Regions from separate parts of the Paenibacillus humicola genome, predicted to be linked through region 1. Evidence: predicted binding sites of a transcription regulator. Region 1 holds the regulator's gene; the other holds the start of a gene.

Region 1 (5,043 bases):
CCCGTTTCTATAACAGAAAATGACACCTTACACCTTCGAAGGAGATGATACCGTGAGCTATACAAAAGATGACATTATGCGCATCGCCCAGGAACAGAACGTCCGGTTTATCCGACTGCAGTTCACCGATCTGCTCGGGACGGTCAAGAATGTGGAAATCCCGGTCAGCCAATTGCCGAAAGCGCTCGATAACAAAATGATGTTTGACGGTTCTTCCATTGAAGGTTACGTCCGCATCGAAGAATCCGACATGTACCTGTACCCGGACCTGAGCACATGGGTTGTATTCCCATGGGTAACGGAAGACCGGGTCGCCCGGCTGATTTGCGATATCTATATGCCGGACGGCACGCCGTTTGCCGGCGATCCGCGGGGTATTTTGAAGCGCGCGCTGAAGGAAGCGGACGAGCTTGGCTTCACCGCGATGAACGTCGGCCCCGAGCCGGAATTTTTCCTGTTCAAAACCGACGAGAAAGGCGAGCCGACGACGGAGCTGAACGATCAGGGCGGTTATTTCGATCTCGCGCCGACCGATCTCGGCGAGAATTGCCGCCGGGAGATCGTGCTGACGCTCGAGGAGATGGGCTTTGAAATCGAAGCCTCCCACCACGAAGTTGCGCCCGGCCAGCACGAGATCGACTTTAAATACGCGGATGCCGTCAAAGCGGCGGATCAAATCCAGACGTTCAAGCTCGTCGTGAAGACGGTCGCCCGCCAGCACGGTCTGCATGCGTCGTTTATGCCGAAGCCGCTGTTCGGCGTGAACGGGTCGGGGATGCACTGCCACCAGTCGCTTTTCCGCGGCAACGACAACGCGTTTTTCGACGAAAACGACAAGCTCGGCCTCAGCCATACGGCTCGTCAATATATGGCCGGCGTCCTGCGCCACGCGCGCGGCTTCGCCGCCATTACGAATCCGACGATCAATTCGTACAAGCGTCTGGTGCCAGGCTATGAGGCGCCGTGCTACGTCGCCTGGTCGGCCAGCAACCGCAGCCCGATGATCCGCATCCCGGCTTCGCGCGGGCTCAGCACGCGTATCGAGGTGCGCAACCCGGATCCGGCCGCAAACCCGTATCTTGCGCTGGCCGTCATGCTGAAAGCCGGTCTGGACGGCATCCGCAACAAAATGCAGCTGCCGACGCCGATCGACCGAAATATTTACGTCATGACGGATGAAGAGCGGATCGACGAAGGAATCCCAAGCCTTCCGGTCGACCTGAAGGAAGCGCTGGACGAATTGCTGCGCGATGAAGTGGTGTGCGATGCACTTGGCGATCATGCGCTTGCGCATTTCTATGAGCTGAAGGAAATCGAGTGGGATATGTACCGCACGCAGGTCCATCAGTGGGAACGCGATCAATATTTGACGCTGTATTAATGCGAAACAACGAAAAACCCTTTGGCGCCTGGCGCCAAAGGGTTTTTTTGTGTAACGGCGGGCTGCGTGTTATGCTCCGCACGGGGAGTCTTTCCATGGCATACGATGCACCAAAAGGATGGAGGCGGTGCTCGTAAGATGGCCAAGTCAAACAAGCAGGCAGGCTTTCGGCTTCCCCCGGCGGTTCTGCGGAGAACGGCCGCTTATTTAGTCCCGTTTTACCGGAAAATCGCTGCGGACCGCACGTTTGCCTGCCGGTGGTCGGCTGCCGTTCGGGGTCTGGACCCGGACCGCATGCAGCGGCTTTTGAAATCCGTCGTTCCGCGGGCGCGGCTGGACGGTTTGTCCACAAACGGAATCGGCTATTTTATCGACTTTGCGTTTCCGGCGCCGGTGCTTCAGTATTCATGCGGCACGTCGATTCCGCCCGGTAAAGCCCGGTTTGCGTTTCCCGCTCCGGCCCACCGGAAAATCGCCGCAGCCGTGCTCCCGTTTTACAGAGCGCTGTCTTGTTCGCCGGGTTACGCAGCGGCAATCGCAAAATCGGTTCGGGAAGGCCGGCGGGAGGCGCTTTCCCGGCTGGTGCGCTTATATGTCCGATCGGCGGCGCTCCGTTCGGCGGATGTCGACGCCGCCGGCATCCGCCTTGTGTTTCGGTTTACAACGGGCAAATATGAATACGACCACCTGCTGTACCGCGATATTCCCGACTGATGGCGTCCGAAGAACAAGAAAAGGGAGCCTTGAAGCGATTCCGACTGGAATCGTGTCAAGGCTCCCTTTTTTTCACGTGGATTCCGAGCGATCCGTGCGCCGAGGCGTTTCTTTCTTCCCCTCGCCATGCTGTCCTCGCGCTAGTGAATATCGCGGAACAGGCCGACGACTTTGCCCAAAATCGTCACGTTCCGCAAACGAATCGGTTCCATCGTCGGATTTTCCGGCTGCAGCCGGATATGATCCTTCTCTTTGTAGAAGGTTTTGACCGTTGCTTCGTCGTCCTCCGTCATGGCGACGACGATTTCTCCGTTGTTGGCGGTTTGCTGCTGGCGGACGATAACGTAATCGCCGTTCAATATGCCCGCTTCGATCATGCTTTCGCCAATGACGTTCAGAATAAAAAGGTTGTCGTCTCCGACCTTGCTCGCCGGAAGCGGAAAATAATCCTCGATGTTCTCGGTGGCCGTAATCGGAAGGCCGGCCGTTACTTTCCCGACGACGGGCACCTTGGCGACGGTCAGCGGGAAAGCGAGCTCCGACTCGTCCGAATCCAGTATTTCAATCGCCCGCGGCTTCGTCGGGTCGCGGCGGATCAGCCCTTTCTTCTCCAGACGATCCAGATGCCCGTGTACGGTGGAGCTGGAAGCAAGGCCGACCGCTTCGCCGATTTCCCGGACGGAAGGCGGGTAACCTTTCTCCCGGACCTCGGTTTTAATAAATTCGAGTATCGCCTGCTGGCGGTTGGAAAGTTTCGACACCTGAATCACTCCAATGGTTCATTTGTGTCAAATTATAACACAGAACCGGAGTTCGTACAAACATAAGTTCGAGAAAACAAAGGTTCGCATCAGCCTGCGAACAGACGTTCTAAAATGGTATTGACTCCAAACATGCGTTCGTGTTATTGTTGGTTTAACAAATAACAGAACAAACGTTTGGGGTGTTGCGGAATGATGACGACTATTTCAACGTATTCGAATACGCAGGGCAAGCGTGCGGCTGCGAACGGCACACGGGAAGTGCAGCGGAGGCTGGACGGAGCGCCGAAGGCAAACGTAAGAAGCGTGGAGCGGCTTATGATGAAGTTTGCCATCGCGGGGCTGCTCGTTATTTTATTGTTTTCAGGCTTGACGCTCATGCGCACGGATGCGAGCGGCGAACGGCCTGCCGCGCCGACGGCGCAGGAGAGGGTCATTGTCGTCGGAGCGGGCGATACGCTGTGGTCGATTGCCGGCACGCTCCGGCATGAAGGCGAAGACGTCAGGCAAATCGTTTACGAGCTGAAGGAACGGAACAATTTGCGGTCAAGCGTCATTCGCGCAGGGCAGACGTTAATCGTTCCCGCGGATTGATTTCCGGTCCCGGTACACGCCATCGCATTCCGGTTTGGCTGCATGTTTATGAATCGCCCTCGCCTGAGCCTGTCCGGCTTCACGGTGACGGGCGATTTTTGTCTCTCAATCGCGGCATGCGGGCGTTTCGCGTGTAGTGAAGCCTTCTTGACAATGGTAGAATAAAAATGTCAAAGTAAAAGACGGAATGTTCGCTTGCTGGCCAGAAAGGAGCGATGGGAAATGGGAAAGCTGATCGATCGGATCAACGAGCTGTCGCGCAAGCAGAAAACGGTCGGTTTGACGGCCGAGGAAGCTGCCGAACAAGGCGAGCTGCGCCGTAAATATTTGGACAATTTCAGACGGAATTTCCGCAATCAGCTCGATGCGATCAAATGGGCCGAGGACGAGGATGGAGACTCCACGATCAAGCACTGACGCCGCGGCTTCGGCAGCATCTCATTTTATCATCCGGCAAACCGCAGAGGGACTTCGAAGTCCCTCCGGACGGCCGGCGGTTTTTCATGAGAAGGAGGAGAAGAGAAGATGGAATATCGGCTGCTTGGACGAAGCGGACTTGCCGTTTCGGAGCTTTGCCTGGGTACGATGTCGTTCGGAAATACGACCAGTGAGAGCGATTCGATCGAGATGGTTCACCGTTTCCTCGACCGGGGCGGCAATTTTCTCGATACGGCAAACGTGTACGTTGCGGGACGGTCGGAGGAAATCGTCGGCAAGGCGATCAAGGACCGCCGCTCGCAGGTCGTGCTCGCGACGAAGGTGCGCTTCGCCACCGCGGATCATCCGAACGGGGTCGGCGTATCGCGCAAGCATATTATGGATTGTGTCGAAGCCAGTTTAAAACGGCTCGATACGGATTATATCGATCTTTATCAGGTTCACGTCTGGGATCATGCAACGCCGATCGAAGAAACGCTGCGCGCGCTGGACGATCTCGTCACGGCCGGCAAAGTCCGCTATATCGGCTGCTCGAATTTTTATTCCTGGCAGCTGATGAAATCGCTTGCCGTCAGCGATGCCAACCGCTATGTACGCTTCGTTTCGCTCCAGCCGCAGTACAGCCTGGTCAGCCGCGAAATGGACCGCGAAATGATGCCGCTTTGCCTCGAGGAGAACGTCGGCGTTATTCCGTGGGCGCCGATTGGCGGCGGATTTTTGACCGGACGCTACACCCGGGAGGAGCCGGTCTCCGGGCGCCTGACCGCGAAGACGGGCGAAAGCTCGTGGGCGCTGCGCGCGAACGAGCATAATTTCGAGGTGCTGGATGCGGTGCTTGCCGCGGCGAAGGAGCTGGGGAAAACGCCCGCCCAGGTCGCGCTCAATTGGCTGATCCACCGCAAAGGCATTACGTCGCCGATATTCGGCGCGAGCACGCTGGAGCAGTATGAGGACAACATCGGGGCGGCCGGCTGGAAAATGCCGCAGGAAACGTGGGACAAGCTTGACGCCGTCAGCGCGCTTCCTTCGGAATATCCGAAACGGTTCATCGCGAAATTCGAGCGCCCGATCGAACGTCAGTGGTAAAGAAGCTTAAAGCAGTTTGAGGGGGAGCATACGTGTCTCGTTCCTGGGAACGCAAGGTTCAGAAAAACC
Region 2 (5,043 bases), 2.8 Mb from region 1:
GAGGAGCAGCCTGAGCTATGAAACCTTTGCAAGGAAAAGTGGCGGTTGTGGCCGGAGCGACGCGGGGAGCGGGACGAGGGATCGCGGTGGCGCTCGGCGAAGCGGGAGCCGTCGTTTACTGTACGGGCCGAAGCGTGAGAGGAAATCTGTCCGGGATGAACCGGAAGGAAACGATCGAGGAGACGGCGGAAATGGTGACGGAAGCCGGCGGAACGGGCATTCCGGTCCGGACGGATCACACCGCGGAAGAGGAAGTGAAGGCGCTGTTCGAGCGCGTTGCGGATGAACAGGCGGGAAGGCTGGATATTTTGGTCAACGACATTTGGGGCGGCGATCCGCTTACGGAATGGGGAAAGCCGTTCTGGGAGCATTCGCTTGCGGACGGGCTGCAGATGCAGCGTCTCGCGGTCCGTACGCACATGATTACGAGCCGTTACGGCGCGCCGCTCATGGTCGCCGGAAAGAAGGGACTGCTGATCGAGATTACCGATGGCGTCGATTACCGGTACCGCGGCAATATATATTACAGTTTGGCCAAAATATCGGCGATCCATCTGGCGGAGGCGATGGCGGAGGATTTGCGGCCCTTCGGGGTGACGGCGGTGGCGCTTACCCCCGGTTTTCTCCGATCGGAGGCGATGCTTGATCATTTCGGCGTATCGGAGGACAATTGGAGGAAAGCAGCGCGGACCGACCCGCATTTTCTCATGTCGGAAACGCCGGCGTTTGTCGGGCGGGCGGCGGCCGCATTGGCGGCCGATCCGGACGTGTTCCGCAAAACGGGGCAGGCTCTCAGCAGCTGGTCGCTATCGGACGAATACGGATTTACCGATTGCGACGGAAGCCGCCCGCATTGGGGCAACTATGCGAAGGAGCAGGGATTTTAAGCAGGGGAGGGACGGAATCTGAGAGCGGACCGGCTGATTGCCATTCTGATGTTTCTGCAAAACCGCGGCCGAATGACGTCGCGCGAGCTGGCGGATAAGCTCGAGGTGTCCGAGCGGACCGTTCACCGCGACATGGAGGCGCTGAGCGCGGCCGGCATTCCGGTCGTCGCCGAGCGGGGGAGCGGCGGCGGATGGTCGCTGGCGGAAGGCTACCGGACGGATTTGACCGGGATGAAAAGCAAAGAGATGCAATCGCTGCTTCTCGCTCAGCCCTCTTCCGTCCTGCACGATCTGGGCATGACCGGCGTATTCGAAGGGGCGTTCCGAAAGCTGCTCGCCTCGCTGCCGGAGGCGCTTCGGCAGGAAGCGGAGGTCGTCCGCCGGCGCATTCACGTGGACGGCGCGGGATGGCATGAGGCGGCCGGCGAGCAGGTTCCTTCGCTGCCGCTCGTTCAGGAGGCGGTATGGGCGGAACGTACGCTGCGCTTCCGGTACCGGCGCGGTGATGGGACGGAGTCGGCGGAGCGTATCGTCTGTCCGCTCGGTCTGGTGGCGAAAAACGGCATCTGGTACCTGGTCGCCGCGGCGGATGACGAGGTGCGCACCTTCCGCATTTCGCGCATGAGCGGAGCGGCGATGGGGGACGAACCGTTCGAGCGGCCCGAGCCGTTCGACTTGGCGGCTTACTGGGAGGAATCGACCGCGCGCTTCAAGGCTTCGCTTCCGCGCTATCCGGCCCGGATCCGGGTGCGCGAGGAGAAGCTGGAGCGATTGGCCGCGCACCGGTACGTGAAGCTGGTGAAGGTATCGCCGGCGAATGCCGGCTTCGCGGAGGCGGAAGCCGAATTTAACACGCTGGAGTCCGCCGTCGAAATCCTGCTCGGCTTCGGCGCTTCCGTTGAAGCCGTTGAGCCGGCGGAGCTCCGGGCGGCGGTGCTGGCCGAAGCGCGGGCGATCGTAACGCGGCATGCCGGGAAGTCGGAGCCGGACCGCTGACGTTGCGGTTTAAAACGTAAACTGCAGCTGCTCCACGGCTTCGGGCCGGGAGGACTGCTTTGGTGCAGCCTGCTCCCCAGCGAATTCGTTAATGGTAGCGGCCGCCATTCCGCCGGCCTCGTCCGGACGCACCGCGTCACGGCGCATACCCCTTCCTGCAAATCCGTACCGTTCCAAAAGCTTCTTGGCCAGTTCCATTACACGGTCGGCGTACGCGCGATTGGCGTACGCGCCGGCATACAGGCTGCCGTATGCCCGCAGCAGGTGGGGAAAATGCGTTTCCAGCGTATGCATGTACCACGCCTTCACATCCGGCGACAGCCGCAGCACGGACGCATAGGCGAAGGCGGCGCGGTGCGCTTTGGCGGCGGAAATCAGCTGCTCCAGATCTTTGGCCGAATCGGTCAGGCAGGGAAGGATCGGCGCGATGAAAAGGCCCGCCTTGATGCCGCTGCGGCAGAGCGTCTCGACCGTTTCCAGCCGTTTGGCGGGAAACGGCGACGCGGGCTCCAGCTTGCGGGAGATGTCGGCGCGCAGCGTGTTGATGCTGATGTTGACCGACTCGATGCGCATCGCGGTCAGCACGTCGAGATCGCGCAGAATGAGCGGAGAGCGCGTCGTAATCGAGGTCCGGAGTCGGTATTTGGCCAGCACCTTCAGGCACTCCCGCGTGATGAACGCTTTGCCTTCGACCGGCTGGTACGGGTCGGTGGCCGTTCCGATGGCGACCGTGCCGATTTCGCGCGCCATCGCTTCGAGGCCGCCGCCGTGCCGTTTTAGCTTTTTGGCCAATTGAGCCTCCAGCGCTTCGGCGGCATTTTGCTTGATCGTGATCCGGTTCTGGAATTCGTCGTCCGCTTCCCGCCCGATGAAGCTCTGGAACGCCCGCGCATAGCAGAAGCTGCATCCGTGCGCGCAGCCCCGGTACGGATTGATCGACCAGTCGAACGGCATCGATTTCGCCGTGACGCGGTTCAGCGTCATCTTCGTCTCGACGGGCTCGTAGCTTTTCTTCGCCGCCATCTCGTTTGCCCCCAGTCCACGCAGAACATACGTTCTGTTTTGACCCAGTATACCACATGACCGGCGGCGGAAGCCACCTTCGGGGGAACGGTAAATATTAGGCGCGTGCCCGTCTGCCGAAACCGCGGCGATTCCCGAGACCTCCGCGCTTAGACGCGAAAAGCGAAAACGACCGCCGAGCGCTCCGCGCTTAGACCGTGAAAAACGAAAACGGCATGTGCCCAATGGTCATACGTGCGACAATACCAACCCGCCGTAAGCGAAAGCGGCGAGAATGACGAAGGCGGGATGGATTTTGCGGATGCCCATCGCCCAGAACGCGACGGCCGCAATGCCGAGCGACTGCCAGATGCCGATGCCCTTGATCGTGCCCGCCGCCATCTGCCACGTCAGCACGACCATCATGATCGCGATGACCGGCTGCACGAGCAGCGTCATGCCTTTGACGACGACCGACTGCCGGTATTTGTGCAGCAGGCTGAGCATGAAGATCAGCGCTGCCGCAGACGGGATGGCCGTCGCCGCGAGCGCGGCGATAAGCCCGACCGTTCCGGCCTGGTTGAAGCCGACGAAGGCGGCGATTTTGGTGGCGATCGGTCCGGGCAGCGTGTTGCCGAGCGCCAGCATGTTGGAAAACTGCAAATCGTTCAGCCAGCCGTAATGCGTTACAATTTCCCTGTACATGAGCGGGATCGACGACGGACCGCCACCGTAGCCGAGCGCGTTCGCAAGGAAAAAACCGATGACGATTTTCAGCCACTCCATGTCGACGATTCCCCCTTGCGGCTTTTTCGTTTCAGGCGCCAGGCTTGCAGACGCTCCGTGGTTTTGAAATGAACGGCCCCGTAAGCCAGAAACAGCACGATGACGATGGCCGGGTGAACGGGGACGACCTCCAGCAGCAGGAAAGACACGGCGAACATGGCCGCGCCCATCCATTTGCCCATTCCTTTGACCGTGCGCTGCGCGAACTCGTACGCCATCATGCCGATCATGACGGCGATGACCGGCGTTACGGCATGGATCATGCCGGCGACAATGCGCGATTTGCTCAGCAGCTGCACGATCGACATGAGCGCGATCATCGCCGCCGCGGAGGGAAGAATGTGGGCGAGCATCGCGACGGCCGCGCCGGGCCAGCCTTTTTCCCGGTACCCGAGGTAAGCGGCGATCTTCGTGGCGATCGGCCCCGGCAGCGCGTTCGCGATGGCGAGCACCTCGCCGAACTCCTCGTCCTTCAGCCAGCCGTAGCGGGTCACCGCCTCGTAGCGGATGAGCGGGATGACCGACGGGCCTCCGCCGTAGCCCAGAATCCCGGTCCGCGCCATGGCCGAGGCCAGCTGCCGGTAACGGTTGTCTTTTCCAAATACACTCATATCATAACCTCAATCCCATGCGGCTCTTATGCCGCGTGATCAGTACCTGGCAGTCGACGCTTGTGATGCCCGGCAGCGGGTACAGCTTTTCCTTCAGAAACGATTCCATCTCCTGGTTGTCGGCAAAAAGGCCGTGCATGTGCAGCTTGCTGGGCCCGGTCATATGATACAGGCTCGTCACGGCCGGCTCCTCCGCCAAAATGTCCGCGATTTGCTGCAGCGATTTCGGCTCGACTTCGACGTTGAAAAAGGCCGAAACGGTGATCCCCATTTTCGCGGGATTGACGACCGCCGTAAACCTTTCGATGACGCCCTGCTCGATCAGCGTATTGATCCTGGCCTGAACGGCGACGCGCGAAAGGCCGATTTCCTTGGCCAGATCCGTATACGAGATGCGGGCGTTCGCAAGCAGCTCGCCGATAATTTTCCGGTCGATTTCGTCGATGTGCACGTTCGGGAATTCGGATAAGGACTTGTTCTGCATCGACTTCCCCTCCCAATTGTAATTAAAACGGGAATTTTGATTACCATCTGTTTAAATATAACGGCATACCTATGCAATTTCAATAAAAATTTGCAAATTTCATTGCGAGATATCAAATTGATATTGAACCGCGGCGCTCCGGTATGTTATGTTGATTGACATATAGCGGGAGGGGGGTTTGGGACCATGATAAAACAAGTACCGGCGATCGGAACGGAGACGATGGTCGTCAGTCCGCATTATTTGGCATCGGCGGCCGGTGCCCGCATGTTGGAGA

Evidence for each region. The regulator LexA, encoded in region 1, represses DNA repair genes until DNA is damaged. The targets are predictions, from matches to a motif close to CGAACATATGTTCG.
Region 2: a site for LexA is predicted at 2,929-2,942, ahead of PD282_RS23205 (SPL family radical SAM protein). Genes of this name have one in related genera too.

What each region holds. Positions count from the first base shown of each region.
Region 1 covers NZ_JAQGPL010000001.1:2,288,375-2,293,417, forward strand. The annotation lists gene PD282_RS10585 (MerR family transcriptional regulator) at 1-23, shown strand, start outside; gene glnA (type I glutamate--ammonia ligase) at 53-1,381, shown strand; gene PD282_RS10595 (hypothetical protein) at 1,520-2,095, shown strand; gene lexA (transcriptional repressor LexA) at 2,236-2,856, opposite strand; gene PD282_RS10605 (LysM peptidoglycan-binding domain-containing protein) at 3,049-3,450, shown strand; gene PD282_RS10610 (DUF896 domain-containing protein) at 3,673-3,867, shown strand; gene PD282_RS10615 (aldo/keto reductase) at 3,976-4,974, shown strand; gene PD282_RS10620 (hypothetical protein) at 5,007-5,043, shown strand, end outside.
Region 2 covers NZ_JAQGPL010000001.1:5,049,614-5,054,656, reverse strand. The annotation lists gene PD282_RS23215 (SDR family oxidoreductase) at 18-887, shown strand; gene PD282_RS23210 (helix-turn-helix transcriptional regulator) at 906-1,883, shown strand; gene PD282_RS23205 (SPL family radical SAM protein) at 1,893-2,906, opposite strand; gene PD282_RS23200 (chromate efflux transporter ChrA) at 3,135-3,671, opposite strand; gene PD282_RS23195 (chromate efflux transporter ChrB) at 3,659-4,282, opposite strand; gene PD282_RS23190 (chromate efflux transcriptional regulator ChrS) at 4,284-4,766, opposite strand; gene ggt (gamma-glutamyltransferase) at 4,953-5,043, shown strand, end outside.